Linked DNA regions of Kribbella sp. NBC_01245. The main gene of each other region encodes a partner of the protein of the gene in region 3 in a complex. Links are inferred from orthologs where the notes say so. Each region holds a gene or a part of one and is shown on either strand. Other genes may lie near its edges. The genes, in order: secA, secG and secY.

What was found.
Region 1: the proteins of secY (region 3) and secA are in contact, whole or in part, in a crystal structure (PDB 3DIN), measured with the Thermotoga maritima proteins. The link is inferred for Kribbella sp. NBC_01245 from one-to-one orthologs. Residues at the interface, in WP_004081795.1 of Thermotoga maritima: Glu108, Gly109, Glu110, Glu111, Ala236, Glu237, Arg238, Arg239, Ile240, Thr241, Ile242, Gln243, Tyr244, Ala245, Arg246, Arg247, Val248, Thr249, Gly250, Arg251, Arg252, Val253, Tyr254, Gly256, Ala257, Ser258, Thr259, Tyr260, Leu261, Pro262; in WP_004082002.1 of Thermotoga maritima: Glu261, Ala262, Arg263, Lys300, Ala301, Arg302, Thr303, Ile304, Ile305, Leu323, Tyr324, Asp325, Pro326, Val329, Ser330, Tyr333, Ile336, Lys340, Phe345, Val349, Glu363, Phe364, Tyr374, Ser375, Gly376, Gly377, Glu393, Ile395, Thr482, Ser483.
Region 2: secY (region 3) and secG share a complex: the UniProt entries of both Escherichia coli proteins name them as parts of the sec protein translocase complex. The link is inferred for Kribbella sp. NBC_01245 from one-to-one orthologs.

Annotation. Positions count from the first base shown.
Region 1 is NZ_CP108487.1:4,002,322-4,011,859, forward strand. What follows is about bases 2,649-6,042. They hold secA (preprotein translocase subunit SecA), read right to left. Parts: upstream 5,702-6,042; coding sequence 2,849-5,701; downstream 2,649-2,848. Other genes in these bases: OG394_RS17730 (NAD(P)H-dependent flavin oxidoreductase), read right to left, coding at 2,649-2,769; OG394_RS17740 (winged helix-turn-helix domain-containing protein), read right to left, coding at 5,904-6,042. Outside these bases: MocR-like pyridoxine biosynthesis transcription factor PdxR, read left to right, coding at 1-376; OG394_RS17725 (PI-PLC domain-containing protein), read right to left, coding at 367-1,689; more of OG394_RS17730, read right to left, coding at 1,807-2,648; more of OG394_RS17740, read right to left, coding at 6,043-7,127; OG394_RS17745 (S1 family peptidase), read left to right, coding at 7,276-8,073; OG394_RS17750 (S1 family peptidase), read left to right, coding at 8,316-9,128; hpf (ribosome hibernation-promoting factor, HPF/YfiA family), read right to left, coding at 9,194-9,538. UniProt on the Escherichia coli protein: Required for protein export, interacts with the SecYEG preprotein conducting channel.
Region 2 is NZ_CP108487.1:2,109,211-2,118,212, forward strand. What follows is about bases 3,415-6,272. They hold secG (preprotein translocase subunit SecG), read right to left. Parts: upstream 5,033-6,272; coding sequence 4,796-5,032; downstream 3,415-4,795. Other genes in these bases: OG394_RS09330 (amidohydrolase family protein), read left to right, coding at 3,415-3,458; OG394_RS09335 (aminoglycoside phosphotransferase family protein), read left to right, coding at 3,500-4,360; OG394_RS09340 (RNA polymerase-binding protein RbpA), read right to left, coding at 4,424-4,783; tpiA (triose-phosphate isomerase), read right to left, coding at 5,029-5,835; OG394_RS09355 (phosphoglycerate kinase), read right to left, coding at 5,838-6,272. Also shown: OG394_RS09310 (hypothetical protein), read right to left, coding at 1-668; OG394_RS09315 (heavy-metal-associated domain-containing protein), read right to left, coding at 673-930; OG394_RS09320 (nuclear transport factor 2 family protein), read right to left, coding at 930-1,325; OG394_RS09325 (TetR/AcrR family transcriptional regulator), read left to right, coding at 1,363-1,938; more of OG394_RS09330, read left to right, coding at 2,073-3,414; more of OG394_RS09355, read right to left, coding at 6,273-7,040; gap (type I glyceraldehyde-3-phosphate dehydrogenase), read right to left, coding at 7,124-8,128; OG394_RS09365 (M4 family metallopeptidase), read right to left, coding at 8,279-9,002. UniProt on the Escherichia coli protein: Subunit of the protein translocation channel SecYEG. Overexpression of some hybrid proteins has been thought to jam the protein secretion apparatus resulting in cell death; while this may be true it also results in FtsH-mediated degradation of SecY.
Region 3 is NZ_CP108487.1:6,996,196-7,005,198, reverse strand. The notes cover bases 2,900-5,758. They hold secY (preprotein translocase subunit SecY), read right to left. Parts: upstream 5,051-5,758; coding sequence 3,749-5,050; downstream 2,900-3,748. Other genes in these bases: rpmD (50S ribosomal protein L30), read right to left, coding at 5,625-5,758; rplO (50S ribosomal protein L15), read right to left, coding at 5,183-5,623; OG394_RS32035 (adenylate kinase), read right to left, coding at 3,177-3,749; map (type I methionyl aminopeptidase), read right to left, coding at 2,900-3,162. Also shown: rpsM (30S ribosomal protein S13), read right to left, coding at 1-246; rpmJ (50S ribosomal protein L36), read right to left, coding at 432-545; infA (translation initiation factor IF-1), read right to left, coding at 574-795; OG394_RS32050 (hypothetical protein), read right to left, coding at 1,010-1,819; OG394_RS32045 (DUF1707 SHOCT-like domain-containing protein), read right to left, coding at 1,822-2,265; more of map, read right to left, coding at 2,338-2,899; more of rpmD, read right to left, coding at 5,759-5,807; rpsE (30S ribosomal protein S5), read right to left, coding at 5,807-6,406; rplR (50S ribosomal protein L18), read right to left, coding at 6,442-6,825; rplF (50S ribosomal protein L6), read right to left, coding at 6,828-7,370; rpsH (30S ribosomal protein S8), read right to left, coding at 7,399-7,806; OG394_RS31995 (type Z 30S ribosomal protein S14), read right to left, coding at 7,910-8,095; rplE (50S ribosomal protein L5), read right to left, coding at 8,097-8,669; rplX (50S ribosomal protein L24), read right to left, coding at 8,669-9,003. UniProt on the Escherichia coli protein: The central subunit of the protein translocation channel SecYEG. Consists of two halves formed by TMs 1-5 and 6-10.

The DNA.
Region 1 (9,538 bases), 3.0 Mb from region 3 along the record:
CGTACTGCCTCAACTGGTGCTGGCTCATCTCATGGAGTCGGGAGAGCTCGAGCGCCAGCTGAGGTTCCTCCGCCGCAGGCATCGGCAGCGCCGGGACGCGATGATCACGGCCATCCGGGAGTACCTGCCGGAGGCCAAGGTGCATGGAGCCGCGGCCGGGCTTCACCTGATGATCACGTTCGACAGCAGCGCCTTCAAAAGCAACGACGCCAAGCTGGCTGCGGAGATTCTCGCCCGCGGAGTGAAGGTCCAGCCGCTCTCCTGGCACCACCAACGTCCGGCCCGCCCAGGCCTTGTTCTCGGCTATGCTGCGAACAACCAGTCAGACCTGGCCGAAGGCATTGCAACCATCGCGGAGGCTCTACATCACCAGTAAGTGTTGAGGTTCTGCATGAGCGCAGAGACGGCTCCACCTTCCGGCTTCTGGTAGAAGTCGAGCGCAACGAAGTTCGGCTTGCGGCCGGCTACAGGACCACAGACCCGGGTCAACCGGTCCGAGAGCTTAGAGCCGTTGTCGGCTGACGCAGCGCCTTCAGTCGGGATATCCCGGTAGTGGTTCATCACGTGCAGACGGCGGAAGCCCGGCTCCTCCTTGGCCAACGGAACCTCGTCCCAGCGGCTGTAGCACTGGGTGTCACCGCCAGAGCCGAGAGACCAGTAGTTCTCCGCGGTCCAGTCCCGGTCGAACATCACGCCGTACGACTCGCGGCCGGAGCGCTGGGAGAAGACCAGCAGGCGGCGGTTCTGGGCGATGAGCTCGGAGATGCGCGGCCAGCCGTTCTGCCGTACGCCGGCCTGATCCGGCCGGAAGACGCGATCGGCGAAACCGTTGACCTTGGCAACAGCCGTTCGCAATTCCTCGACGCTGGTGTAGTCCTCGATGAAGAGGCTGACCACGGCCGACGGGTTGGCGTTGAGGAAGTTGACGACATCTTGGAGACCGGCGGTGAGCGTGCGTTCGTTGCCCCAGCAGCTGCCGTGACACATCCGGACATCGCCGTTGTAGGGATGCGCGTCAATCTGCAGCCCGCGCACACCTTGGCTGAGCTGATCCCGCAAACGGTAAGACTGGTTGGGGAATCGGCCCCAGAAGCCTTCGTCGGTATTGGCCATCGCGTTGTGGGCGACGAGGTAACTGACCTGGTCGAGGCGCGGATCGGCGGGCATGGGCCGACGCGGTACGTCGACGCCGTTCACGTACCACTCGGCGCCGGGGCCGGCGTCCGCACTGACCACCAGCTCGCGCCCGGTCGAGGGACTCGTAGCGACAACGCGGAGGTAGCCGCCAGTCGGGCTCTTGATGCGAAAGCGGCCGCCAAGATCCTCGAAGAGCCAGGCGGAGGCGGCGTTCGAGCAGGGACGGAGAACGGCTTTCGCCGCGTCGCTCCGGCCGAGGCACCAGGCCGAGTTGGCGACGAGCGTGATCTTTACGTTGCCGCTATCGGACTGGAGCCGCCATTGCTGGGCGGCCGAACCGTTCGCGGCCCACTCCTGGATCTTGTGCCCATCGTCGATCCCACCACCGTCGAGATCGGCCACCCGGCCGTTCGGCACACTCACCAGAATCACCGACGACCCCATCGGCGGATCCGCAATGGCTGAAGCTGAAGCCTTCACCACCTGACCGGAAGCCAGACCGAGCGCGAAGGAAAGGGTCAAGCCGATCAAGCGGGCAGAAGGAACGGCCATCGTATGCCTCCGGGACGCTGGGCGGTGCGGACTCGGATGTGTGTGCGCACACAGCGTCGCCAACCTGTAGCCCCGCGTCAACCCGATCGGCGCGGCGTCACCGTCCTACCTCCGCCGTCAGGGGCGGCGGCGGTCGGCGGCGGCGCGGAGTAGGTCGTCGGCGGCGGCGAAGCGCTGCAGTACGTCGGCGGCGGTGGTTTCGGCGGTCAGGGCGCCTATGCCTTGGCCGGCGTAGAGCGGGGCGGTACCGACGTCGCCCGCGCGTACTCCGGCCATGAACTCGTCATGGGCCGCGTCGTCCGCACCAAGCTCCTTCTCGTGCCCCTGCCATTGCACGAAGAAGGGATTGCGCAGCGCCCGGCCGCCGAATTCGTCCGGCCAGCCGGCCCGCGAGGCCTGATCGAAGACCGTGCCGTACGACGTTGATGTCTCGTCCGAGGCGATCAACTGCTGCCGGGCGGACGCGCTGTTGATGGCTTCGCGGCACGTCAGGAAGGCGGTGCCGATCCAAGCTCCCGCGGCACCAGCAGCCAGTACGGCGGCCAAACCGCGGGCGCCGGAAATACCACCAGCGGCCAGCCCGGGTAGTTCCACTTCGTCCAGGATGGCCTGAAGCAATGGAAGAGTCGCCACCTCGTTACGACCATGCCCGCCGCCTTCACCACCTCTGGCGACCAGTACGTCGACACCGGCGGCGACGGCCTCGCGTGCGTCCGCGAGAGTGCCTGCCTGCGTCGCGACGGTTATCCCTGCATCCTGAAGCCGTTTCACGTACTGCGGGTAGTCCCCAAAGCTCAGCGAGACCAATGCCGGTTTGAGCTCCAGCACCGCGTCGAGCTGCTCAGGCTTTTCCGAAAGCGCCCACGCCATCAGCCCCACGCCGTACGGCTTGCCGCTCTCGGCCGCGATCGCGCCCTGCTCGCGGATCCAGTCGGCCGACGCGAGGTTCCCGGCGCCGATCATCCCGAGCCCACCGGCCGTGGAGATCGCCCCGGCCAACGCCCCACCACTGGCCCCCGCCATCGGCGCCCCCACCACCGGCACCGCGACCCCGAACCGCTGCATCAACCAAGTCCGCATACCGCCATCGTGCCATCCGGCATAGAAAGACCCGCCGCCCCTCGATGAAAGGGACGGCGGGTCTTCTTGCAAGGCGAAATCAGTGCTGGTAGTGCTCCGACTGGGGGTCGCCGTGGCAGCGCTTGTACTTGCGGCCGGACCCACACGGGCAGACCGCGTTGCGCGGGGTGCCGGCGTACTCCAGGGCGCCACCCTCGACGGCGTCGGCGTGGGTCGACACCTCGTCGTCACCGTCGACCGTCGGCGAGGTGTACGTCAGCCGCTGCGGACGGCTGGACAGCAGACCCTTCGCCTGGATGCGCGGAGTGTCCTGCTGACGCGGCTCGACGTGGCGGCCGGGGAACTCGGCGACCGGTGCACCCGGCACCAGCACGTCCTCGACCTCTTCGGCGGGCACGACGTCCTGTACGTCGTCCTGGACCGGCTCGTCCTGCAGGTCGCTGACCGTGACCTCGAGGTTGAAGATGTACGCGACGGACTCCTCCTTGATGGACTCCATCATCGCGGCGAACATGTCGAAGCCCTCGCGCTGGTACTCCACCAGCGGGTCGCGCTGCGCCATCGCGCGCAGGCCGATGCCCTCGCGCAGGTAGTCCATCTCGTAGAGGTGCTCGCGCCACTTCCGGTCGAGCACGCTCAGCACCACGCGACGCTCGAGCTCGCGCATGGCCGGAGCGGACAGCGCCTCCTCGCGCCTCGCATACGCATCGTGCGCGTCCTGGGTGATGCGCTCGATCAGGAAGTCCTGGGTGAGGCCGGAGCGCTCGCCGCCGACCTCCTCGATCAGGTCCTCTTCGGTCAGCTCCGACTGGTACAGCGTGCGGAGGCCGGTGAAGAGCACCTCGAGGTCCCAGTCCTCGGCGAAACCGTCGGCGGTGGCGCCGACGACGTAGCCCTGGATGGTCTCGTCGAGCATGTCCTTGACCTGGTCCTGCAGGTCGGCACCCTCGAGCACGCTGCGGCGCTCCTTGTAGACCACGTGCCGCTGGCGGTTCATCACGTCGTCGTACTTGAGGATGTTCTTCCGGGTCTCGAAGTTCTGCGCCTCGACCTGGGCCTGCGCGGAGGCGATCGCCTTGGTGACGACCTTGTTCTCCAGCGGCACCGTGTCGTCCTCGTTGCGCGACATCGCCCAGTCGACCATCTCGCGCTTGAACAGGCGCATCAGGTCGTCCTCCAGCGACAGGTAGAACCGGGATTCGCCCGGGTCGCCCTGACGGCCGGAACGACCGCGGAGCTGGTTGTCGATCCGGCGCGACTCGTGCCGCTCGGTGCCGAGCACGTACAGCCCACCGGCGTCGCGGACCTCGACCTGCTCGTCCTTGACCTGCTGCTCGAACTGCTCCAGGACCTTCGGGTACTCCGCCTCATACTGCTCGGCGTGCTCGACCGGGTCGATCCCGCGGGCGCGCAGGTCCTTGTCGGCCAGGTGCTCGGGGTTACCGCCGAGGATGATGTCGGTACCACGGCCGGCCATGTTGGTGGCGACCGTGACCGCGCCCTTACGGCCGGCCTCGGCGACGATCGCGGCCTCGCGCGCGTGCTGCTTCGCGTTCAGCACCTCGTGCCGGATGCCGCGCTGCTTCAGCTGGGCCGAGAGGCGCTCGGACTTCTCCACGCTGGTGGTACCGACGAGGATCGGCTGGCCGGTCTCGTGCCGCTCGACGATGTCGTTCACCACGGCGTCGAACTTGGCGTCCTCGGTGCGGTAGATCAGGTCGCGCTGGTCCGCGCGCACCATCGGCTTGTTGGTGGGGATCTCCACCACGCCCAGGCCGTAGATCTTGCCGAACTCGGACTGCTCCGTCATCGCCGTACCGGTCATGCCGGCGAGCTTGTTGTACTGACGGAAGTAGTTCTGCAGGGTGATGGTCGCGAGGGTCTGGTACTCCTCCTTGATCTCGACCTTCTCCTTGGCCTCGATCGCCTGGTGCAGACCCTCGTTGTAGCGGCGGCCGTGCAGCGTCCGGCCGGTGTGCTCGTCGACGATCAGCACCTCGCCCTCGACGACCACGTAGTCCTTGTCGCGCTTGAACAGGTCCTTCGCCTTGAGGGCGTTGTTCAGGTAGCTGATCAGCGGGGTGTTGGCCGACTCGTACAGGTTGTCGATCCCGAGGTGGTCCTCGACCTTCTCGATACCGCGCTCGAGGATGGCGACGGTGCGCTTCTTCTCGTCGACCTCGTAGTCGGTCTCCGGGCGCAGCCGGTTCACCAGGTTGGCCATCTCGACGTACCAGCGCTGGCTGTCCTCGGCCGGGCCGGAGATGATCAGCGGCGTCCGGGCCTCGTCGATCAGGATCGAGTCGACCTCGTCCACGATGGCGAAGTTGTAGTCGCGCTGGACGCAGTCCTCGATCGAGGTGGCCATGTTGTCGCGCAGGTAGTCGAAGCCGAACTCGTTGTTCGTGCCGTAGGTGATGTCCTTCGAGTACGCCACCCGGCGCTCGGCCGGGGTCATCTCGGGCAGGATCACGCCGTAGTCGACGCCGAGGAAGTTGTACACCCGGCCCATCCACTCGGCCTGGAACCGCGCCAGGTAGTCGTTCACCGTGACGACGTGCACACCCTTGCCGGACAGCGCGTTCAGGTACGTCGGGAGGGTGCCGACCAGCGTCTTGCCCTCACCGGTGCGCATCTCGGCGATGTTGCCCAGGTGCAGCGCGGCGCCGCCCATGATCTGGACGTCGTAGTGGCGCTGGTGCAGCGTCCGCTTGGCGCCCTCGCGGACGACCGCGAACGCCTCGGGCAGGATCAGGTCAAGGGACTCGCCGTTGTCGACCCGCTGCCTGAAGTCGGCCGTCTGGCCGCGCAGCTCCTCGTCGCTCATGGAGACGAAGTCGTCCTCGATCGAGTTGACCAGCTTCGCGATGCCCTCGAGCCGGCGCAGGGTCTTGCCCTCGCCGATCCGCAGGACCTTGTCGACGATCTTCATCGTGGGGAGTCCACTCCTTGACTATTGCAGCCTTGTATACGGCGGGCGTTAGCCCCTCGGCCCAGGGCAGGGCAGAACGGCCGCCCGTCTGACGGGCGCAACCCATGGTACGGGGCGAGACGAGTCAACCCACCCCGCCCGCGTGAGTCGCCTCTCCTTGTCCCCACGCGCGAACCCGCCGAAAAGTTCCACGGACAGTCCGTCAGGCGGTGCGCAGCGCGATACTCAGGGCCGGCGCCAGGTCTCCACCCCCTGCCACCCGAACCGAATCGAGGCCCATCCACCCCGCCATTTGGACCAGCTCGGCGGCCAGCTCGTCCGGCGTCTCCAGCGGTGCCCCAGGCTCACCGTGCGCCGATTGGACCAGCAGCACGCCGCCGGCGCGATCCGCTTTCAGGTCGACCCTGGCCACCAGCCGATCCCCGAGCAGGAACGGCAACACGTAGTAACCGTGGACGCGCTTCTCCGCCGGGACGTAGATCTCGATCCGGTAGTGGAAGTCGAACAACACCTCCGCCCGGGTCCGCTCGAAGACCAGCGAGTCGAACGGGCTGACCAGCGCGCGGGTATTGACCCGTCGCGGCAGCTTCGCGTCGCGATAGAGGTACGCCGGACGCTTCCACCCCTCGATCCCGACCGGCTCGAGCTCACCCGACTCGACCAGTTCGCCAATCGCCTGCGCGGTAGCGGCCGGCGCCGTACGGAAGTAGTCCTTCAGGCATTGCGCTGTCGCCACCCCATGCGCCTTGGCCGCGATCAGCACCAACTGGCGATGGGCCTCCTCGGACGTCGGGGTAGGCGTGTTGACCACGGCGGACGGCAACACGCGCTCGGGGATGTCGTACATCCGCTCGAACTGCTGGTTGCGCTTGGCCACGGTGATATCGCCCGCGAAGAAGAGGAACTCCAGCGCGCGTTTGACGTCCGACCAGTTCCAGCCCCAGTTCGACTTGTCGCCACGCTCGATGTCGTCGTCGATCTCCCGCGCGGTGAGCGGACCGTTCGCGGCGACATCGGCGAGCACCTGTTTGACCAGGTCGGGCCGTTCCTTCGCGATCGTGCGCGGACCGCCCCAGGCCTCCTGATGCGCCCGCGCCATCCGCCATCTGAGCAGCGGATGCGTCTCGACCGGCACCAGCGAGGCTTCGTGCGCCCAGTACTCGACCATGCGCCGGGGCGCCTTGCCCGCGGCCTTGTCGAGCACTTCGCGCGGGTAGGGCCCGAGCCGCGAGTACAGCGGCAGGTACTGAGCTCGGCTGAGGACGTTGACCGAGTCGATCTGGATCAGCCCGATCCGGCTCAGGACGCGGGTCAGCGCCCGGCTGTCGGGCACCCCCTTCGGCCGTGGATCGGTGAAGCCCTGGGCGGCCAGCGCGATTCGCCGGGCCTGGGCCTGGGAGAGCACCTGAGTGGATGTCGAGGTCACCCGTCAGATTGTGCCGGGCGGCACCGACAAAATTTCGGCATAACTTGATTGTGACCGCAAGTGAAGGGTTGGGCACACGCCGTTGGCAGGACAGGCTGCTGCAAAGCCACGTCGCCCACGTGGCTCAGACAAACCTGGAGTGTGAGGCATGACAGGACGTTCCCGCGCAGGTCTGGCGGCCGCCACCTTGTTACTCGCGTCGATCGGCGCGATCGGTACCGCATCCGCCGCGGTCCCACCGGAGGTGCCGAAGGAGCGCATCGTCGGAGGTGAGCTGGCAAAGACCGCGGACACCCCGTGGGCCATCCAGCTGTCCAACAGCGGATCTCCCGCGCCCAACAAGGAGTACTGCGGCGCGACGCTGGTGAAGGCCAACAAGATCGTGACCGCCGCCCACTGCGTCACGAAGGCCATGGAGACGTACACCGCGATTCAGGGCCGTGACGACTTGTCGGACAAGTCGGTCGGCAAGGAATCGGCCATCTCGAAGATCTGGTTCGACCCGGCGTACGGCAAGGAGTCAGGCCACGATGTCGCCGTACTCACGCTGACGACGCCGTTCGAGGGCGTGCCGACGCTGGAGTTGGAGAAGAGCGCGGAGGCTGACGCGGTCGGCGCGGCCTCGATCGTCTACGGCTGGGGCGCCACCGAGGGCACCGGCCCGGAAGAGGTCTTCCAGAAGGTGGCTGTCCCGGTCCTCGGCGACTCCTACTGCGGCGAGGTCTACGCATCGCAGAACTACGTGGCGGCCGGCGAGATCTGTGCGGGTTACAAGGAAGGCGGCAAGGACTCCTGCCAAGGCGACTCGGGCGGCCCGCTCGTACTGAACGGCCGGCTCTTCGGTGTCGTCTCCTGGGGTATCGGTTGCGCGGACGCGAACAACCCCGGCGTCTACGCGGAGGTGGCCACTTACGCCACTGAACTGCAGGCCCAAATCGACAGCTGAGACGCAACCTCAGACAGCGAGGGCGCCGGCCTAACCCCCCGATGGGCCGGTGCCCTCGCACAGGTTCTCCAGAGGCCCGCGCGGGTTATCCCTTGCGGGGTTGTGATGGTGATCTGGCTGGGACACAGGCGAGCGGTGATCGAGATCTTGCTGAGGCCCGCAGTCGTTGGTTGGGCCGTCAGAGTTCTCGAACGACCGTTTCCCCCGCCCGGGGTGCGGCGTACCGTCCTGAGGAGTTCCAGATGACTGTGAGGCTTAGTTCCGCCCTGGCAGCGGGTTTGCTCGCTGCCGGCTCTATCGCTTCCGCCACCACCGCTGTCGCCGCCCCCGGACCGGACAATGTTGTTGTCAAGGGCAAGGACCCGCGCATCGTCGGTGGCACATTGGCCAAGACGGCAGACGCGCCGTGGGCGATCGTTCTCACGAACCCGGTCTCCCCGTCGCCCAACGACCAGTGGTGCGGCGCGACACTGGTGAAGGCCAACAAGATCGTCACGGCGGCGCACTGCCTCACCCAGCCGGTCAACACCTACACGGCTATCCAGGGCCGGGACGACCTCAAGGTGAAGAACGGCAAGACCTCCAAGATCAGCAAGGTCTGGAAGGACCCGCTGTACGGCAAGGAGCCTGGGCACGACGTGGCCGTCCTGACGCTGGCCAAGCCGTTCACCGGCGTACCGGTGCTGGCGCTGGAGACGAGTGAAGCTGCTGACGTGGAAGGCGCGAAGGCCGTCGTCTACGGCTGGGGCAACACGCAGGGCACCGGCCCGGAAGAGGTCTTCCAGAAGGTTGACGCGCCTGTGCTCGGCGACGCGTACTGCAGCGACGTCTACGCGGAGAACGACTACGTGGCCAAGGGTGAGATCTGCGGCGGCTTCAAGGAAGGCGGCAAGGACTCCTGCCAGGGCGACTCAGGCGGCCCGCTCGTCCTGAACGGTCGCCTGTTCGGTGTTGTGTCCTGGGGTATCGGTTGCGCGGAGGCCGGCCACCCGGGCGTCTACGCCGAGGTAGCCACCTACGCCAAGGCGCTGCAGGCTCAGATCGCCAGGAAGTAAAGGGGATCCGGCTCGCGTCGCCCACCTGTGTGCGACGCGGGCCGGACCTTTTCCCAGTCGGGCCTTTAGACGGACAGCCGGATGACGCCGTAGTCGTAACCGTGCCGGCGGTAAACCACACTCGGCAGGTTCTCGTCGGCATCTACGTACAGGTAGAAGTCGTGACCGACCAGTTCCATCTCGTAGAGCGCCTGGTCCAGCGACATCGGCTTCGCGCTGTGGGTCTTCTCGCGCACCACCAGCGGGCCGTCACCGGTCACGGTCAGCGATCCGACCTTGTGGGTCGGCACCGCGTTGTCATCTTCTTCTTCGGTCGCCAGCGCGGTGCCGTTGGCCGAACCGTTCGCCGACTGCATGGCCATGGCCTGCTTCAGCGACATCGGCGAATGAGCGCCACCCCGGTGCACCCG
Region 2 (9,002 bases), 4.9 Mb from region 3 along the record:
CTCACGGCACCAGCAACGGCTATCAGCGCCCGCACCAGGTAGAACGTCTTCTGAGCGGCAGTCTCCACCGCTGTCGGTTGCCCGCCCAACTGGCCGCCAGTAACCGCCCACGCGATCTGCATCCCCGCGAAGCCAGTGGCAACAACAGCTCCCGCCTTGGCGATCAGTAGCTGCAAGTCGTGCGTCGCTCCCCTACGGAGCTCAGTGGTCTCGAACAGCGCGGCCCAGCGATCCCGTGCGTACAAGGCGAAGGCAATCGTCAGACCGACTGCCTGCAAGGTGAAACCGCCATAGACGACTGCGAAGACCCACCCATCCAACGTGGCTCCACTAGCGGCCGGTGATCCCCCAACGATGAGCTGGACCAGTACGCCGAGCGGCAACCCGAGCGCGATCGGCGCGAGCAGACCCGTACCAACCCACATCGGCACCAGCACCAGCCAGGCCGGGATCCGCCTGCCCCATCGATACGTGAACGCCAGCACGATCACGATCGCGACCAGGTCCATCCCCATCGTCACTACGTTCGCCACCACGACCGACGACCGCGTCATTTGCTCGTCGGCACCACCGATACCACTGCCAAAGATCCACGCCAGCTTCAACCCGACGTACGGCAAACAAGCCGCGATGGTCAGCCAACACGTCAAAACCCGAACTCTCGTCATGCCCTCACTCTGGCCCGCTTGGGATTCCGTCACCTCCCGCGCGAGCATGACCGCTCTCCCCCGCCCGAGTGACCCCGTAACCGGCCAACTCGATGGCCGCGTGAAGCTCGGCAAGCGTCTCTTCGGCCTCAACCGTGACCGTCCCTGCCGCGAGATCCACCGCCACCATCGTCACGCCTGGAAGAGCCTCCAGCTCCTCGCTGACGAGCACCTCGCAATTGCGGCAAGTCATACCTTCGACGGCGATCGTGTGCGCGGCCATCACAGCTCCGCCAACGGCTCGAGCGTCTGGGTCAGCTGGTGAGCGCGCCGCATCCTGCCGTCCGGCGCGAACTCCGCCATCAACTGGACCTCCGTCGACATCACCCGGCCGCTGCGCAGCTCGGCATGTACGGCGAACCGGGCCGCGAGCTTTTCGTCGTACCGCCAGACCTCATGAAAGTCGTATCGATAGCGGCGCAGATTGCGTTGCACCGGGCGCACGTGCTGCACCAGCCGGGCCCGGTCCATCCGGACACCGTCCACGATCTGCTCGATATCCGCGGTGTAGTAGCGATCCACGATCAACTCGACCGCGTCGGGATCGGCCAGCACCTCCTCGGTGAAACCGGCGAAGAACTCCTGCAGGAACTGCCCGGGCGGGCTTATCTTTGACATAGCGTAAAAGATAATCCGATGCCCTATTCTTGACAAGGTGTCAGAGATCACCGCACCGCGTGCCCGTCGTCGACGCGCCGATGCCGATCGCAGCAGGCAGGCGATACTCGCCGCCGCGATCGACGTGCTGGACGAGAACGGCGAGGCCGGGTTGGAGGTGATCGCCGCCGCGGCGAAGGTCACCCGGCAGACGATCTACGCGCACTTTCCGAATCGCGCCGCGCTCGTGGATGCCGTACTAGCTGAGCTGACCGCGGAAGTGATCGCGTCTCTCGATCGCCTCGACCCGGATCTGCCGGCACCCGATGCCCTGCACGCCTTCTTGGAAACCGGGTGGCGATCCTTTGAGCGCCACCCGTTGCTGCTGAGCCCGGGGACGATCGGCAGCGGAGCCGAAGACCTACACGCGCCAGTGCTCGACCACCTGCGCGGAATCATCAAGCGCGGCAAGGCAGACGGCTCATTCCCGACGAAACTCGCGACGGACTGGCTGCTGATCGCACTGATGGCACTCGGCCACGCAGCCGGCGAAGCTGTCGCGGCCGGAGCGATGACGCGCAAAGCGGCCTGGGCCGGTTATCGCTCCAGCGTTGACAGGCTGGTTGGCATTTAGGCCTTATCGGGCAGGGAATTCGATGCTGGTCGAATCGCGCGGACTTCTGGCACCAAGGGCGGCTAACGTCGGAAGTCCCTTCTGCGAAAGGCCTTCTCTTGCTGAAACGGCGTCGTTCCCTTCAAGTACTCGCATTGAGCGCCACCTTGTTGCTAGGGGCGACCGCCCCGCTTGCCGCCGACCAAATGAGCGGTGCCAAAGCTGATACCGGCGGTTATGACGGCACCGGCAAGGTGCTGATCCGCAACGCCTCGATGGTGCTGACGATGGACCCGAAGGTCGGCCAGGGCCAACTCGGTCAGCTCGAGAACGCCGACGTGCTGATGACGGGCGACACCGTCACCGCCGTCGGCCCGAACCTGTCCACCACCGACGCTCGCGTCATCGACGGCCGCGGCAAGATCGTGATGCCCGGATTCGTCGACCTCCACACCCACACCTGGCAATCGCTGATCCGCGGTTGTGGCACCGCCAAGGAGCTCAACGGCTGGCTGGCCGAATGCGTGCTCCCGCTGTACGGCAACCAACCGAACGAGTTCGACGGGTACGCCGGGACCAGGCTCTCGACGCTCGACGCCATCGGCACGGGTATCACCACCACGACGGACTGGTCGCACGCGTTCAGCGACGCGTTCGCCCAGGGCAATCTGCGCGCGCTCGGTGAGTCCAAGCTGCGTTTCGTCTACGCGTACAGCGGTAACACCAACCCGGCCCGGGCCGAGGCGATCCGCAAGGCCAAGCGCGAGATCATCGACCCGAACCCGCTCGCCCGCCTCCAGATCGGCACCCACCCGACCACCGGGAACTTCGCCGGCACCCAGGCCTCCGAGAATCTGGCCAAGGAACTGGGCGTCTCCCTCAACGTCCACCTGCACGAGTCCAAGACCGACCCCGCCACCGGTCAGATGGACGCCCTCCGCCGCGCCGGCGCCTTGCGACCCGGCCTGCTCGCGAACCACGTCGTGCAGATGACCGAGGCGGAGCTGGACGAGTTGGCCGCGCATGACGTCCGCGTCGCGCACAACCCGCTCTCGAACATGCGGCTCGCCTCGGGCGTCGCACCGCTGCCGGCGATGAAACAGCGCGGGCTGAAGGTCGGACTCGGCATCGACGGCGGTACGAACGACACCACGGACATGTTCAACGACATGCGCGCGGCCGTCGGCCTGCAGCGGGCGACCGCGATGGACCCGACGCGCTTCCCGCAGCCCGCCGACGTACTGCGAATGGCCACGCTTGGCGGCGCGGAGGCCCTCGGTCTGGACGGCCACGTCGGTTCGCTCTCGCCGGGCAAGAAGGCGGACCTGCAAGTGATCGATCCGCGCGCGCTCAACATGGCACCGCGAGTCGACTGGATCAGCCAGCTGGTCTTCAACACCCAGCCCGCGAACGTCCAGTGGGTCTTCGTGAACGGTGTCGCCCTCAAGCGCGAGGGCCGTCTCACCACGCCGAACGTCGACCGCGTCCTCACCGACGCCCAGACCGCCAGCGACCACATCATGACGTTGCTCGGCCGCTAATCCTTTGGACAAGCGCCGGCCCGTCGCGATGGGATGGGCCGGTGCGCACGGATGAGATCACGATCGACGAGACGACGGTACGGCGAATGCTGGCGGCCCAATTCCCCGAATGGGCCGGGTTGAGCCTGCGGCCGTTCGCCTCGGGTGGCACGGTGAACGCGATCTACCGGCTCGGCGACGACAAGATGGTCCGCCTACCGCGTTTTGCGTCAAGCGTGCCCAGCGTCCGCCAGGAACACGACTTGGTACGTCGGCTTGGGCCTTTGCTCCCGTTCGACGTGCCGGATCTACTGGCCGTCGGCGAGCCGTCGGAGCTCTACCCCTTCAACTGGTCGATCTACCGCTGGCTGGACGGCGTACCGCCACTCGAAGGCGAGGCGTCACCCGCACTCGCCGAGGACCTCGCGTCGTTCGTCAACGCGTTCCGCCAGATCGACCTGCCGGACGGACGTGCCGCCTACCGAGGCGGACCGCTGACCGAACAGGACGACGAGACCCGCAAATACCTGGCCGAGTGCGAAGGCCTCATCGACGTACCAGCCGCCACCAAAGCCTGGGACGCCGCCCTCGAAGCCGAGCCGGCCCGCAGCGAAGGCTGGGTCCACGCAGACCTCATGCCGGGCAATCTCCTCGCCGCGGGTGGACGCCTCAGCGCGGTGATCGACTTCGAAACCTGCGGTGTCGGCGACCCCGCCTGCGACCTCATCCCCGCCTGGAACCTGCTCGACCCGGCCACCCGCCCGCAGTTCCGGGAGGCGCTCGACGTCGACGACGCCACCTGGCTCCGCGGCCAGGGCCGGGCCCTCTCGATGGCGATCATCCAGCTGCCGTACTACCAGCACACCAACCTGACGATGGCCGCCAACGCCCGCTACGTCATCAACCAGGTGCTCAGCGCATAAGCGAAGCGGGCCCATCCGACACCGGATGGACCCGCTTCAAACACCTGCTTCAAAAGCACGAACTCAGTAGAAGACCTCGCCGCGGGCCTTCTTGGCGCGCAGCGTCTGGACGGCCTCGGCCAGGATCTCGGCGGCCTCGGCCTCGCTGCGACGCTCCTTCACGTAGGCGAGGTGCGTCTTGTACGGCTCGATCTTCGGTGGCGGTGGTGGATTGCTCGAGTCGGTGCTGGTGGGCAGGCCACAGCGCGGGCAGTCCCACGCCTCCGGGATCGAGGCCTCGACGGCGAAAACCGTCGCGGTCTGATGTCCGTTGGCACAGAAGAACACGATGCGCTGGCGCGGCGCGGAGTCCCCGCGCTCTGCCTCACCCATCGGCCCGGCGCCGACCCTGCTACCTCGGATTGCGCTGCCACTACCGGCCACTGGAGCGTCTCCTCAGTTACCGAGCTTGTACAGCAGCCCGAGGGCGACGATGGAGGCGAACCAGATGAGCCCGATGCCCACCGTGATCCGGTCCAGGTTGCGCTCGGCCACCGAGGACCCACCGAGGCTCGACGAAACGCCACCCCCGAACAGGTCCGAAAGGCCGCCACCGCGACCTTTGTGCAGCAGAACGAGCCCCGTCAGGATGAGGCTGCAGATGACCACGACGATCGAAAAAGCGAGAATCACGAGGAGTAGCCTAACTGAAGGTCCAAGTAACGACAGATACCGGCGAACTCGTCGACCTTCAGGCTGGCACCGCCAACCAGGCAGCCGTCGACATCCGGCTGGGACATGATGCCACCTGCGCTGGCCATCTTCACCGATCCCCCGTACAAAATCCGGATCGAATCGGCCACAGCCGGGGAGAAAGTCTCCTCCAGCCGGCCCCGGATCGCCGCACAGACCTCCTGCGCGTCCTCGGGGGTGGCCACCTCGCCGGTGCCGATCGCCCAAACCGGCTCATACGCGATCACGACCTTGCGGGCCTCGTCCTGCTTGAGCCCCGCGAGTGCGCCGTCGACCTGGGCGAGGGTGTGCTCGACCTGACGGCCCTCCTTGCGGACCTCCAGCCCCTCGCCGACGCAGACGATCGGCGTGATGCCGGCCGCGAGCGCCTTGGTGGCCTTCGCGTTGACCAGCGCGTCGTCCTCACCGTGATACTGGCGGCGCTCCGAGTGACCAGCGAGCACGTAGCTGCAGCCGAGCTTGGCGAGCATCGCGGCCGAGATCTCGCCCGTGTACGCGCCCTCGTCGAACTTCGAGATGTCCTGGGCGCCGTACACGATCTTCATCCGGTCACCGTCGACCAGCGTCTGCACACTGCGCAGATCGGTGAACGGCGGCAGCACGGCGACCTCGACCCGCTCGAAGTCGTGCTTCTTATCCTGCAGGGTCCACGACAGCTTCTGCACCAGGTGCACGGCCTCGACGTGGTTGATGTTCATCTTCCAGTTGCCCGCCATCAACGGCGTGCGAGTGGTGTCGGCCATGGTCAGTCCTCTTCCAGCACAGCGAGTCCGGGCAGTTCCTTGCCCTCGAGGTATTCCAGCGACGCGCCGCCACCGGTCGAGATGTGGCCGAACGCGTCGTCGGCGAAGCCGAGCTGCCGGACGGCGGCCGCGGAATCGCCACCACCGACCACGCTCAGGCCGTCCACCTCGGTCAACGCTTGTGCGACGGCCTTGGTTCCACCGGCGAACGCCTCCATCTCGAAGACGCCCATCGGGCCGTTCCAGAACACCGTCTTGGCGGCCGCGATCTCGGCGGCGAAGGCCTTACCCGAGTCGGGACCGATGTCCAGGCCGAGCTGGTCGGCCGGGATCGCCTCGGCCGCGACCACCGTGGCGGGCGAATCGGCCTTGAACTCCGGCGCCACCACGATGTCGGTCGGCAGCACGATCTCGACACCCTTGGCCGTCGCGGCCTCCAGGTAGCCCTTGACCACATCGAGCTGGTCGTCCTCGAGCAGGCTCTTGCCGACCTCGTGGCCCTGCGCCTTGAGGAAGGTGAAGACCATGCCGCCACCGATCAGCAGCTTGTCGGCCTTCGCGATCAGGTTGTCGATCACGGCGAGCTTGTCGGAGACCTTCGCCCCGCCGAGCACCACGACGTACGGGCGCTGCGGCTCCTCGGTGAGCCTCTTCAGCACCTCGACCTCGGCCAGCACCAGGCCGCCCGCGGCGTGCGGGAGCTTCCGGGCGACGTCGTAGACGCTGGCCTGCTTGCGGTGCACGACGCCGAAGCCGTCGCTCACGAACACGTCGGCCAGACCGGCCAGCTCGTCGGCCAGCGCCTCGCGCTCGGCCTCGACCTTGCTCTCCTCGCGCGGGTCGTACCGCACGTTCTCGAGCAGCAGCACCTCGCCCTCGTCGAGCTCCTGCACGGCCTCTTGCGCGCTGTCCCCGGTCACATCGGTCGCGAAGGCGACCTTGATGTTCTCGTCGGCGAGCAGCTCGCCGAGCCGCTTGGCCACGGGCGCGAGGGTGAACTCCGGGTTCGGCTTGCCCTTGGGGCGGCCGAGGTGGGCGGTGACGATCACCTTGGCGCCGGCCTTGGCCAGCTTCACCAGGGTCGGCACGCTGGCGCGGATCCGCCCGTCGTCACCGATCTTGTCGCCGTCGATCGGCACGTTCAGGTCCGAGCGCACCAGCACCCGGAGCCCGGCGACGTCACCGAGGTCGTCGATGGTCTTCACAGTTCAGCTATTCCTTCGGCGAACGCCTACGTCCGAAGAACCAGAGCTGGTTCTTCGGACGTAAGCCGGGATGAATGGAAACGTCAGAGCGTCGCGCCGACGTGGTTGACCAGGTCGACCAGACGGTTGGAGTAGCCCCACTCGTTGTCGTACCAGCCGACGACCTTGACCTGGTTGCCGAGCACCTTGGTCAGGCCGGAGTCGAAGATGCAGGACGCCGGGTCGGTGACGATGTCGCTCGACACGATCGGGTCCGCGGTGTACCGCAGGTAGCCCTTGAGCGCGCCCTCGGCGGCCGCCTTGACGGCCTCGTTGACCTCCTCGACCGAGGTCTCACGGCCGACGGTGACGGTCAGGTCGGTGGCGGAGCCTGTCGGCACCGGCACGCGCAGCGCGTAACCGTCGAGCTTGCCCTTGAGCTCCGGCAGGACGAGGCCGATCGCCTTGGCGGCACCGGTCGAGGTCGGCACGATGTTCAGCGCGGCGGCACGGGCGCGACGCAGGTCGCTGTGCGGGCCGTCCTGCAGGTTCTGGTCCTGGGTGTACGCGTGGATCGTGGTCATCAGACCCTTTTCGATCGTGAACGCGTCGTGAATGGCCTTCGCCATCGGGGCCAGGCAGTTGGTGGTGCAGGAAGCGTTGGAGATCACCGTGTGCTTGTCGGCGTCGTACAGGTCGTGGTTCACGCCCATGACGATGGTGAGGTCCTCGTTCTTCGCCGGGGCGGAGATGATGACCTTCTTGGCGCCGTTGTCGGCGTGCGTCTTGGCCTTGTTGGCGTCGGTGAAGAAGCCGGTCGACTCGATCACGACGTCGGCGCCCACATCGGACCACTTGAGGTTCGCGGGGTCGCGCTCGGCGAAGGCCTTGAAGCTGTGACCGCCGACGGTGATGTCCTCGTCGGTGGCGGTGACGTCGCCCGGGAAGCGGCCCAGGATCGAGTCGTACTTCAGCAGGTGGGCGAGGGTCTGGTTGTCGGTCAGATCATTGACGGCGACGACCTCGATGTCGGCACCTGACGCCTGAACGGCGCGGAAGAAGTTACGGCCGATGCGGCCGAAGCCGTTGATACCTACGCGAACGGTCACGGGACTGCGTCTCCTCAAATGGGGCTCCGAACTGTCTTGCTACCACCGGAAACACTAGCCCAACCGCCCACTTGGCTCACTGGTCCCGTCCACAGCAGACCACCCCGGCCGCGGCGGCACCCATGCGCGGGTACCGCCGCAGCCTGCGGGTCAGAGGACGTTCACTCCGGTCCAGGCCTTTCCGACCTCCTGCACCTCGATGCTGCCGGCGCCGTACAGGTCGGTCGCCGCCGCGAGGGTCGCGGCCCGGGCTGCCTTGTAGTCCGACCGAGAGGTCAGGTACGTGGTCAGCGCCCGGTACCAGATCTTCTCGGCCTTGCTGATGCCGATACCGGTGACGGTCACGCCGTTCACGGTCGGGCTGTTGTGGGCCACCCCGTTGATCGTCTTGGCACCACTACCCTCGGCGAGCAGGTAGAAGAAGTGGTTACCGACGCCCGACGAGTAGTGCACGTTGAGCCGGCCCACACTGCGGGACCACGAGTCCGCGCTGACGCCGTCCATCGACGGCTTGTCGAGCCGGCGGATGTAGTTCCGCGCCGGGTCGTAGTCGACGAAGATCTCCTCGCCCAGCACGTAGTCCGGGGTGTCGGAGGCGTTGGCGGCGTAGAACTCGACGGCGGTTCCGAAGATGTCCGACGTCGCCTCGTTCAGGCCACCGGACTCGCCGCTGTAGCGCAGTCCGGCCGTCCGGCTGGTGACGCCGTGGCTCATCTCGTGCCCGGCGATGTCCAGCTCGACCAGCGGCAGGATGCCCTGGGCCGGGTCACCGTCGCCGTACGTCATGCAGAAGCACGCGTCGGACCAGCCGGCGTTCACGTAGGCGCCGTCGTGCACGTACGACTTGGCTCCCTTGCCGTCGTTGGCGATTCCG
Region 3 (9,003 bases):
GATCTTGCGGCGAATGTCCGCGGTCACCTCACGACGGAGGTCACCTTCGATCTTGTAGTTGCCTTCGATCCAGTCCCGGAGCTTCACCAGCTCCTCGTCACCCAGCTCGTGGACGCGCTTGTCACCGGAGATACCGGTCGCTTCCAGAGTCTTCAGGGCGCGAGTACGACCTACACCGAAGATGTAGGTGAGGGCGACCTCGATGCGCTTGTCGCGCGGGAGGTCGACGCCTACGAGGCGTGCCATGTGGCGGTGTTCCTTTCGTCGGCAGAGGTGTGGTGACGCGCTGCGTCCCTGCCCGCCTTGGTGAGTCTCAGGTTGTCTTCACCAGCAGGGCCCCGGCCTCTGTTCCGGGGGCGACATCCAGCCTGAGCCGGATGAGCATGCGCGTTGTGGTGCGAAAGTGCCGTGATGCTTCGAGCTGGGCTGAATCAGCCTTGCCGCTGCTTGTGCCGCGGGTTCTCGCAGATCACCATGACCCGGCCGTGACGGCGGATCACCTTGCACTTGTCGCAGATCTTCTTGACGCTCGGATTGACCTTCATCGAGCTTCTTTCTTCGACAGGTGGGTGGTTACTTGTACCGGTAGACGATGCGACCTCTGGTGAGGTCGTACGGCGACAGCTCCACGACGACCCGGTCCTCAGGAAGGATCCGGATGTAGTGCTGCCTCATCTTGCCGCTGATGTGCGCGAGCACCTTGTGCCCGTTGGACAGCTCAACACGGAACATCGCGTTCGGCAGGGCCTCGACGATGGTGCCCTCGAGTTCGATAACTCCCTCTTTTTTGGGCATGTCCTCGCACTTCTGTAGACGACTTGACAGGGTTTCGTACGGGTAAAGCACGGCCACCTGGACGCTCTGGAACACGAATTGCCCTCCCGACGTCCGGAGCGAGAAGCGCCGTCATCGAGCAGCCGCGGGCAGCATGAACAGAGCCCACAAAGGGCCAAGGAAAGAGTTTACGCGAACGACACGCGGGAATCCAATCGGGGTGCCGGCCCGCCGCTCAGGGTATGGGTGTGGCCCCTGATTCGCCTGCCCGCCAGATGTGCTCGGGCATCAGCTCGAGGATGTCACAGGCCGCGTCCAGCTGCGCCAGGATCGTCTCAGGCTTCCGGAAGGACGGCATCAGGGCGACGAACCGATCGCCGTGTGTCACGAACCCGAACGGCTGAACGGAGAGCAGGACGGTCATCACGCGCGGATGCAGTACGGCGTGCACCGTCGCGGGCTCACCGCGCACGAGCCGGTAGCGGTCGTTGAACTCGGCACTCTCCAGGTGCAGGTCGAGTGGACGCAGGCCCGGCGCGACCAGGCCGGTCAGCGACTCCGGCGCGATCTGCATCGCCGGCAGCGGGCGGTCGATCTCCAGATCGATGAAGTCGAACGCGACCTTCGTATCGCCCAGCCCGAACCGGAACCGGCCCAGCCAGAACCGGCGACCACGATGTACGCCGCTGGTGACCTCGACGACCTCGGGCTCCGGGTCGGCGGTGAACGGCATGAACGGCCAGCGGGCCTTGAGCTCCGGAGCCGTCGCCGCGTACGTCCATCCCCGCCGGGCCGCCTCCCGCCGCCAGGCGCGCTGCAACCTCGCACCGAGGAGGCCGATGGCGAGCGGGAAGGCGATCAGGCCGAGCAGCCAGACCGGCACGGCCCAGATGGCGGCGTCGCGCGCGAACACGGCGACCAGAGCGACCGCCGGCAGCCCTACGCCGACCCAGAGCACCAGGACCAGGCAGGACACCTGCCGGAATCGCCAGGTGCCGCCAGGCTGCCATACCGGCCGGATGCCGGTTCGTTCGGACGAGCCCACTGTCAGCGGCGCTTCCCGAGCGCGCCGAGGGTGATGACGCCCCACGGGATGAGCAGCCAGACGGGCCAGAAGTGCGGCCAGTGACCGCCGCCGGCAAGCCCGATAACGAACCAGATCAGCACGTTGATCAGCACGATCGAGCCGAAACCGCCCGCGGCCGCGAGGACGGGGTGCTTCTCCTTGGGGCGCTCCGGGAAGGTGCCCGGCGCCGGGGCCGGCGTGGCCTGGCGGGCGACGGCCGGGGTGGCGTGCGTGCGGACCGGCGGGAGGTCCCGCACCAGCGGCTCCAGTTCGCCGTACGTCTGGCTGGAGTAGAGACGGTCCAGCCGGGCGTTGAACTCGGGCTGGTCCAGCCGCCCGTCGGCGAAGGCGTCCCGCAACCGGCCCGCGATCTTGTCGCGGTCGGTCTCGCTGAAACGCTCGTGAGGCTGGTACTTGCTGGGCATACGACCAGTCTGCCTCAGGCGTGGGAGCGTTGGCGTCCCCCTGATGGTGGACGCCGGGTGGAAACCCTGCGGTCAGTCGATCAGGGCGCCGCAGGTGATGCCGAGCTCGGCCAGTTTGGCCGCACCGCCATCGAGGGCGGTCAGGATCCACGGCCCCTGCGGGGTCAGCGTGAACGTGTGCTCGGTGTGGGCCGCGGCCTGACCGTCATCGGTCACCACGGTCCAGTCGTCTTCCAGGGTGTGGTTGTCCTGCTTGCCGAGGGTGAGCATCGGCTCAACGGCCAGGGCCAGGCCCTCGACCAGCTTCGGCCCACGGCCCGCACGCCCGAAGTTGGGCACGTTCGGCGGCTGGTGCATGGCCGAACCGATGCCGTGGCCGACGAAGTCCGTGACGATGCCGTACTCGGACTGCGACCGCACGTGCTGCTCGACGGCCGCGGAGATGTCCGTCAGTCGCCCGCCCAACTTGGCGGCGGCGAACCCGCGCCACATCGACTCCTCGCAGACCCGGGCCAGCTCCAGCAGGGCCGGGTCGACCTCGCCCACGGGCACCGTGATGGCCGCATCGCCGTGCCAGCCGTCCACGATGGCGCCGCAGTCGATCGAGATCAGGTCGCCTTCGGCCAGCACCCGGTCCCCCGGGATGCCATGCACGATCTCGTCGTTCACCGAGGCACAGATCGAACCGGTGAAGCCGTGGTAGCCCTTGAACGAGGGCGTCGCGCCGGCCGACCGGATGCTGTCCTCGGCGATCTTGTCCAGCTCACCGGTACTGATACCGGGCCGGACCTCGCCGCGCAGCAACTCCAGCGTGCGGCCGACCACCAGACCGGCCGCACGCATGGAGATGATCTGTTCGCGGGTTTTGATCTCGATCCCGCGGTCCTTAAAGATCACTGCAGATCACGCAATCAATTCTCGAGCGTCTTCAGGGCGGTCAGCACGCGCTCGCTGACCTCGTCGATCTCGCCCACGCCGTCGACCTCGACCAGCAAGCCGCGCTCGGCGTACACCTGCAGCAGCGGAGCGGTCTCCGCGGCGTACACCTCCTGGCGGTGCCGGACGACGTCCTCGGAGTCGTCGCTGCGGCCCTCGACCTTGGCGCGGCGCAGCATCCGGTCCACCAGTACCTCGGTGTCCGCGGTGAGCGCCACGACGGCGTCGAGCTTGTGACCGTGCTCGGCCAGGATCTCGTCGAGCGTGCCGACCTGGGCCACCGTGCGGGGGTAGCCGTCCAGGAGGAAGCCAGGATCGGCGTCCGCCTCGGAGAGCCGGTCGCGAACCATCGCGTTGGTGACCTCGTCGGGCACGTAGTCCCCGGCGTCCATGTAGCGCTTGGCCTCGAGGCCGAGCTCGGTCTGGTCTTTCACGTTGGCCCGGAAGATGTCGCCGGTGGAGACAGCCGGGATCCCAAGACGCTCGGCCAGAACCTTGGCCTGCGTCCCCTTACCCGCGCCCGGCGGGCCCATCAGCAACATTCTCATCAGCGCAAGAACCCTTCGTAGTTACGCTGCTGCAACTGGCTCTCGATCTGCTTCACGGTGTCGAGACCGACGCCCACCATGATCAGGATCGAGGTTCCACCGAACGGGAAGCTCTGGCTCGCATCGACGAGAACCAGCGCGATCAAGGGGATCAACGAGATGATCGCCAGGTAGATCGCACCCGGGAAGGTGATCCGGTCCAGCACGTACTTCAGGTACTCCTCGGTCGGCCGACCGGCCCGGATACCCGGAATGAAGCCGCCGTACTTCTTCATGTTGTCCGCGACCTCCTTCGGGTTGAAGGTGATCGAGACGTAGAAGTAGGTGAAGAAGATGATCAGGCCGACGAAGGCGATCATGTAGTACGGGTGGTCACCGCGAACGAAGTTCGTCTGGATCCACTGCGCCCATTTCTCGTCTTTTCGGAACTGACTGACGAGCACGGGTAGATACATCAGGCTGGAGGCGAAGATGACCGGGATGACGCCGGCCTGGTTGACCTTCAGCGGAATGTACGTCGAGGTGCCGCCGAACATCTTCCGGCCGACCATGCGCTTCGCGTACTGCACCGGGATGCGGCGCTGCGCCTGCTCGATGAAGATGACCGCGGCCATGATGATCAGACCGATCACGATCACCATGAAGAAGACGCCGAGACCCTTTTGCTTGCGGATGTTCCACAGCTGGGTCGGGAAGGTGGCGACGATCTGGGTGAAGATCAGGATCGACATACCGTTACCGACACCACGGTCGGTGATCAGCTCGCCGAGCCACATGACCACACCGGTACCGGCGGTCATGGTCAGCACCATCACCGTCACCGGGAACCAGCCGTCGTCGTAGAGCAACGGCAGGTTACAGCCCTGGAACAGCTGGCCGGGCGTCCGCGCGAGCGCAACGAAGGCGGTCGCCTGCAGGATGGCCAGACCGACGGTCAGGAACCGGGTGTACTGGGTGATCTTGGTCTGACCGGCCTGACCCTCCTTCTTCAGCGTCTCGAGCCGCGGGATCACCACGGTGAGCAGCTGGAGGATGATGCTCGCGGTGATGTACGGCATGATGCCCAGCGCGAAGATCGCGAGCTGGAGCAGTGCCCCACCGGAGAACAAGTTGATCAGGCTGTAGAGGTTCGCGTTCTCCCCGCCCTGGGTCTGCTTGATGCAGGTGTCCAGAGACTGAACGTTGACCCCGGGGGCCGGCACGACCGACCCGATCCTGAAGATCACGACGATGAAAAGTACGAAGAAGATCTTCCGGCGCAGGTCCGGAGTCTTGAACGCATTGGCGAAGGCGCCTAACACCCTGTCCTCCCACAAGTTTCCCGCACCCGAGGGTGGCAGGGCCTAACACAGCTGGGCAAGAGACGAACCAGGGCTCGTCCGGAACACCGCGTGACAATAACATCACCCGCGTCCGCACGAGCCCTGGTCAATTCACACCTCGGTGGTGGATCCCCCGGCCGCCGCGATCTTCTCCTTGGCGGACTGCGAGAACTTGTGCACCGAAACCTGAAGAGCAACGGTCAGTTCGCCGTCGCCCAGCACCTTCACCGGGCGACCTGCGCGGACCGCACCCTTGGCGACGAGATCGGCAACGCCGACCTCGGTCGCTTCCGGGAAGAGCTGACCGAGCTTCTCCAGGTTAACGACCTGGAACTCGACCTTGTTCCTGTTCTTGAAGCCCTTCAGCTTCGGCAGCCGCATGTGCAGCGGCATCTGCCCACCCTCGAAGTGCTCGGGGATGTTGTTACGGGCCTTGCTGCCCTTGGTACCGCGGCCGGCCGTCTTACCCTTGCTGCCTTCACCACGACCCACACGGGTCTTGGCGGTCTTGGCACCGGGAGCCGGACGCAGGTGATGAACCTTGAGCGTCATATCAGTCGACCTCCTCGACGGTGATGAGGTGGCGAACCGCGCGCACCATACCGCGAATCTCGGGACGGTCATCGTGGACGGCGACATCGCCGATCCGCTTGACGCCCAAGGTGCGCAGCGTGTCGCGCTGGTTCTGCTTGCCACCGATGCCGGAACGGGTCTGGGTGACCTTCAAGCGTGCCATCAGGAAACCGCCTCCGCCCGCGCCTTCAGCAGTGCCGCAGGAGCGACGTGCTCGACCGGCAGACCACGGCGAGCAGCCACGGCCTCCGGGGTCTCCAGGCTGCGCAGCGCGGCAACGGTGGCGTGCACCACGTTGATCGCGTTGGACGAGCCCAGCGACTTGCTGAGGATGTCGTGGATCCCGGCGCACTCGAGAACCGCGCGCGCCGAACCACCCGCGATCACACCGGTACCGGGAGCGGCCGGGCGCAGCATAACCACGCCGGCAGCCTTCTCCCCCTGCACCGGGTGCGGGATGGTGCCCTGGATCCTCGGCACCTTGAAGAACGACTTCTTGGCCTCCTCGACACCCTTGGCGATCGCCGCGGGCACCTCCTTGGCCTTGCCATAACCCACACCGACGGTGCCATCACCGTCACCAACGACCACGAGGGCGGTGAAGCTGAAGCGTCGACCACCCTTCACGACCTTGGCGACACGGTTGATGGCTACCACGCGCTCGATGTAGGCGGTCTTGTCAGCTGCCGCACCACGACCACCGTCGCGGCCACGGCGCTCACCACCGGCGCCGCCTCCGCGACGCTGCTGGCCTCCGCTCATGTCGAACTACCCTCTTCCTGTGTTTGTGTCGCCGGTCAGAAGCCGAGGCCGCCCTCACGAGCGGCATCAGCTAGGGCCGCGATGCGGCCGTGGTACTTGTTGCCGGCCCGGTCGAAAACGACCGTGTCGACGCCTGCGGCCTTCGCCCGCTCGGCGAGCAATCCGCCGACCGTCTTGGCCTTGTCAGTCTTGTTGGCGTCGGCACTGCGCAGGTCGGCTTCCATGGTGGAAGCAGACGCGACGGTGACGCCGGCCACATCGTCGATGACCTGAGCGAACAGGTGCCTCGACGACTTGGTGACCACCAGGCGCGGCCGCTCGGCCGTCCCGTTGACCTTCTTGCGCACGCGCATCTGACGACGCAGACGCGATGCGGTCTTCTTCGCGGTGTGCTTGTTCGCACGCAGACCGATGGCCATGACTACTTACCAGCCTTTCCGACCTTGCGGCGAACCTGCTCGCCCGCATACCGCACGCCCTTGCCCTTGTAGGGCTCAGGCTTGCGCAGCTTACGGATGTTGGCAGCGACCTCGCCGACCGACTGCTTGTCGATTCCCTGCACCGAGAACTTGGTCGGCGTCTCCACCACGAAGGTGATGCCCTCAGGGGCGTCCACCGTGATCGTGTGGCTGTAGCCGAGCGAGAACTCCAGCTGGGTCGGGCCCTTTGCGAGCACCCGGTAACCAACGCCGACGATCTCGAGCTTCTTCTCGTAGCCGTCCGTCACGCCGACCACCATGTTGTGGACCAGCGTGCGCGACAGGCCGTGCAGTTCCTTGCTCTTGCGCTGCTCGTTCGGGCGCGAAACGGCAAGCGTGCCGTTCTCGTCCCGGGCGACAACGATGGGCTCCGCAACGATGTGCGAGAGCGTGCCCTTGGGGCCCTTCACCGTGACCGTCTGGCCGTCGATCGTGACGTCGACGCCGGACGGGACCGTGATCGGGAGCTTGCCAATGCGAGACATGACTGGGGTCCTCCTTCCGGTTCTTCCGTCACCAGACGTAGGCGAGAACTTCTCCGCCTACGCCCTTGTTCTTGGCCTGCTTGTCCGTGAGCAGTCCCTGTGACGTCGAGATGATCGCGACGCCCAGGCCACCGAGCACCTTGGGCAGGTTGGTCGACTTCGCGTAAACCCGCAGACCAGGCTTGCTGATCCGGCGGACACCCGCGATCGAGCGCTCACGGCTCGGACCGAACTTCAGGTCGACCACCAGGGTCTTGCCGACGGCGCCTTCTTTCGGCTCCTCGACCTTGTAGGCCGAGATGTAGCCCTCCTGCTGGAGGATGTCGGCGATACCCTGCTTGATCTTGCTGTACGGCATCTGGGTCGACTCGTGATACGCCTGGTTGGCGTTGCGCAGACGTGTCAACATGTCTGCGATCGGGTCGGTCATCGTCATGGCCTGGGGCCTCTTTCCCGCCGTGGTTTCGCCAGCCGGCGACCTACGGTGACTAGATGGTTTCGATTGAAGAATTCAGTGCTGGAACAGCGACCGGCTGGATTCACCAGCTGGACTTGGTGACACCGGGCAGCTCGCCGCGGTGCGCCATTTCACGCAAGCAGATCCGGCAGAGGCCGAACTTGCGGAAGACCGCCTTGGGCCGACCGCAGCGCTGGCAGCGGGTGTAACCGCGAACCGCGAACTTCGGCTTCCGGGCCTGCTTGACAATGAGTGCTGTCTTCGCCACGTCAGTTCTCCTTGAACGGGAAGCCGAGCTGCCGCAGCAGCGCGCGCCCCTCGTCGTCGTTCTTGGCGGTGGTCACCACGGTGATGTCCATACCGCGCACCCGGTCGATCTTGTCCTGGTTGATCTCGTGGAACATCACCTGCTCGGTCAGACCGAAGGTGTAGTTGCCGTTGCCGTCGAACTGCTTGCTCGACAGGCCCCGGAAGTCACGGATCCGCGGCAGCGCCAGGGCGAGCAGCCGGTCCAGGAACTCCCACATCCGGTCGCCGCGCAGCGTGACGTGCGCACCGATCGGCATGCCCTCACGCAGCTTGAACTGCGCGATCGACTTACGGGCCTTGGTCACCTGGGGCTTCTGCCCGGTGATCGCCGCCAGATCCTTCACCGCGCCGTCGATCAGCTTCGAGTCACGAGCCGCCTCGCCGACACCCATGTTCACCACGATCTTGGTGAGCCCGGGCACCTGCATGACGTTCTCGAACTGGAACTCCTCACGGAGCGCCGGAAGGATCTCTTCGCGGTACTTGGTCTTCAGCCGCGGGACCTGCTTGGTCTCCGTCGTCGCGGTCGTCATCAGATCTCCTCGCCGGTGCGGCGCGCGATACGCACGCTGCGGAACCCGGTGTACGTCGAACCGTCGGGGCGGCGCTTCTGCACCTCGACGCGGTTGTAACCCACGCGAGTGGTGACCTTGCGCTTCTTGCCGTCCTCGTCGGTGACCTCGACCAGCAGCATCACGTTGGAGACGTGGATCGGTGCCTCCTGCGTGACGATGCCACCAGTGGTGCCGCCGCGCTGGGCCTGCTGCACCTTGGTGTGCTTCTTGACCCGGTTCACGCCTTCGACGATGACCTTCTCAGCCTCGGGCAGGACCTGAATGATCTTGCCCTCGAGCCCCTTGGACTTGC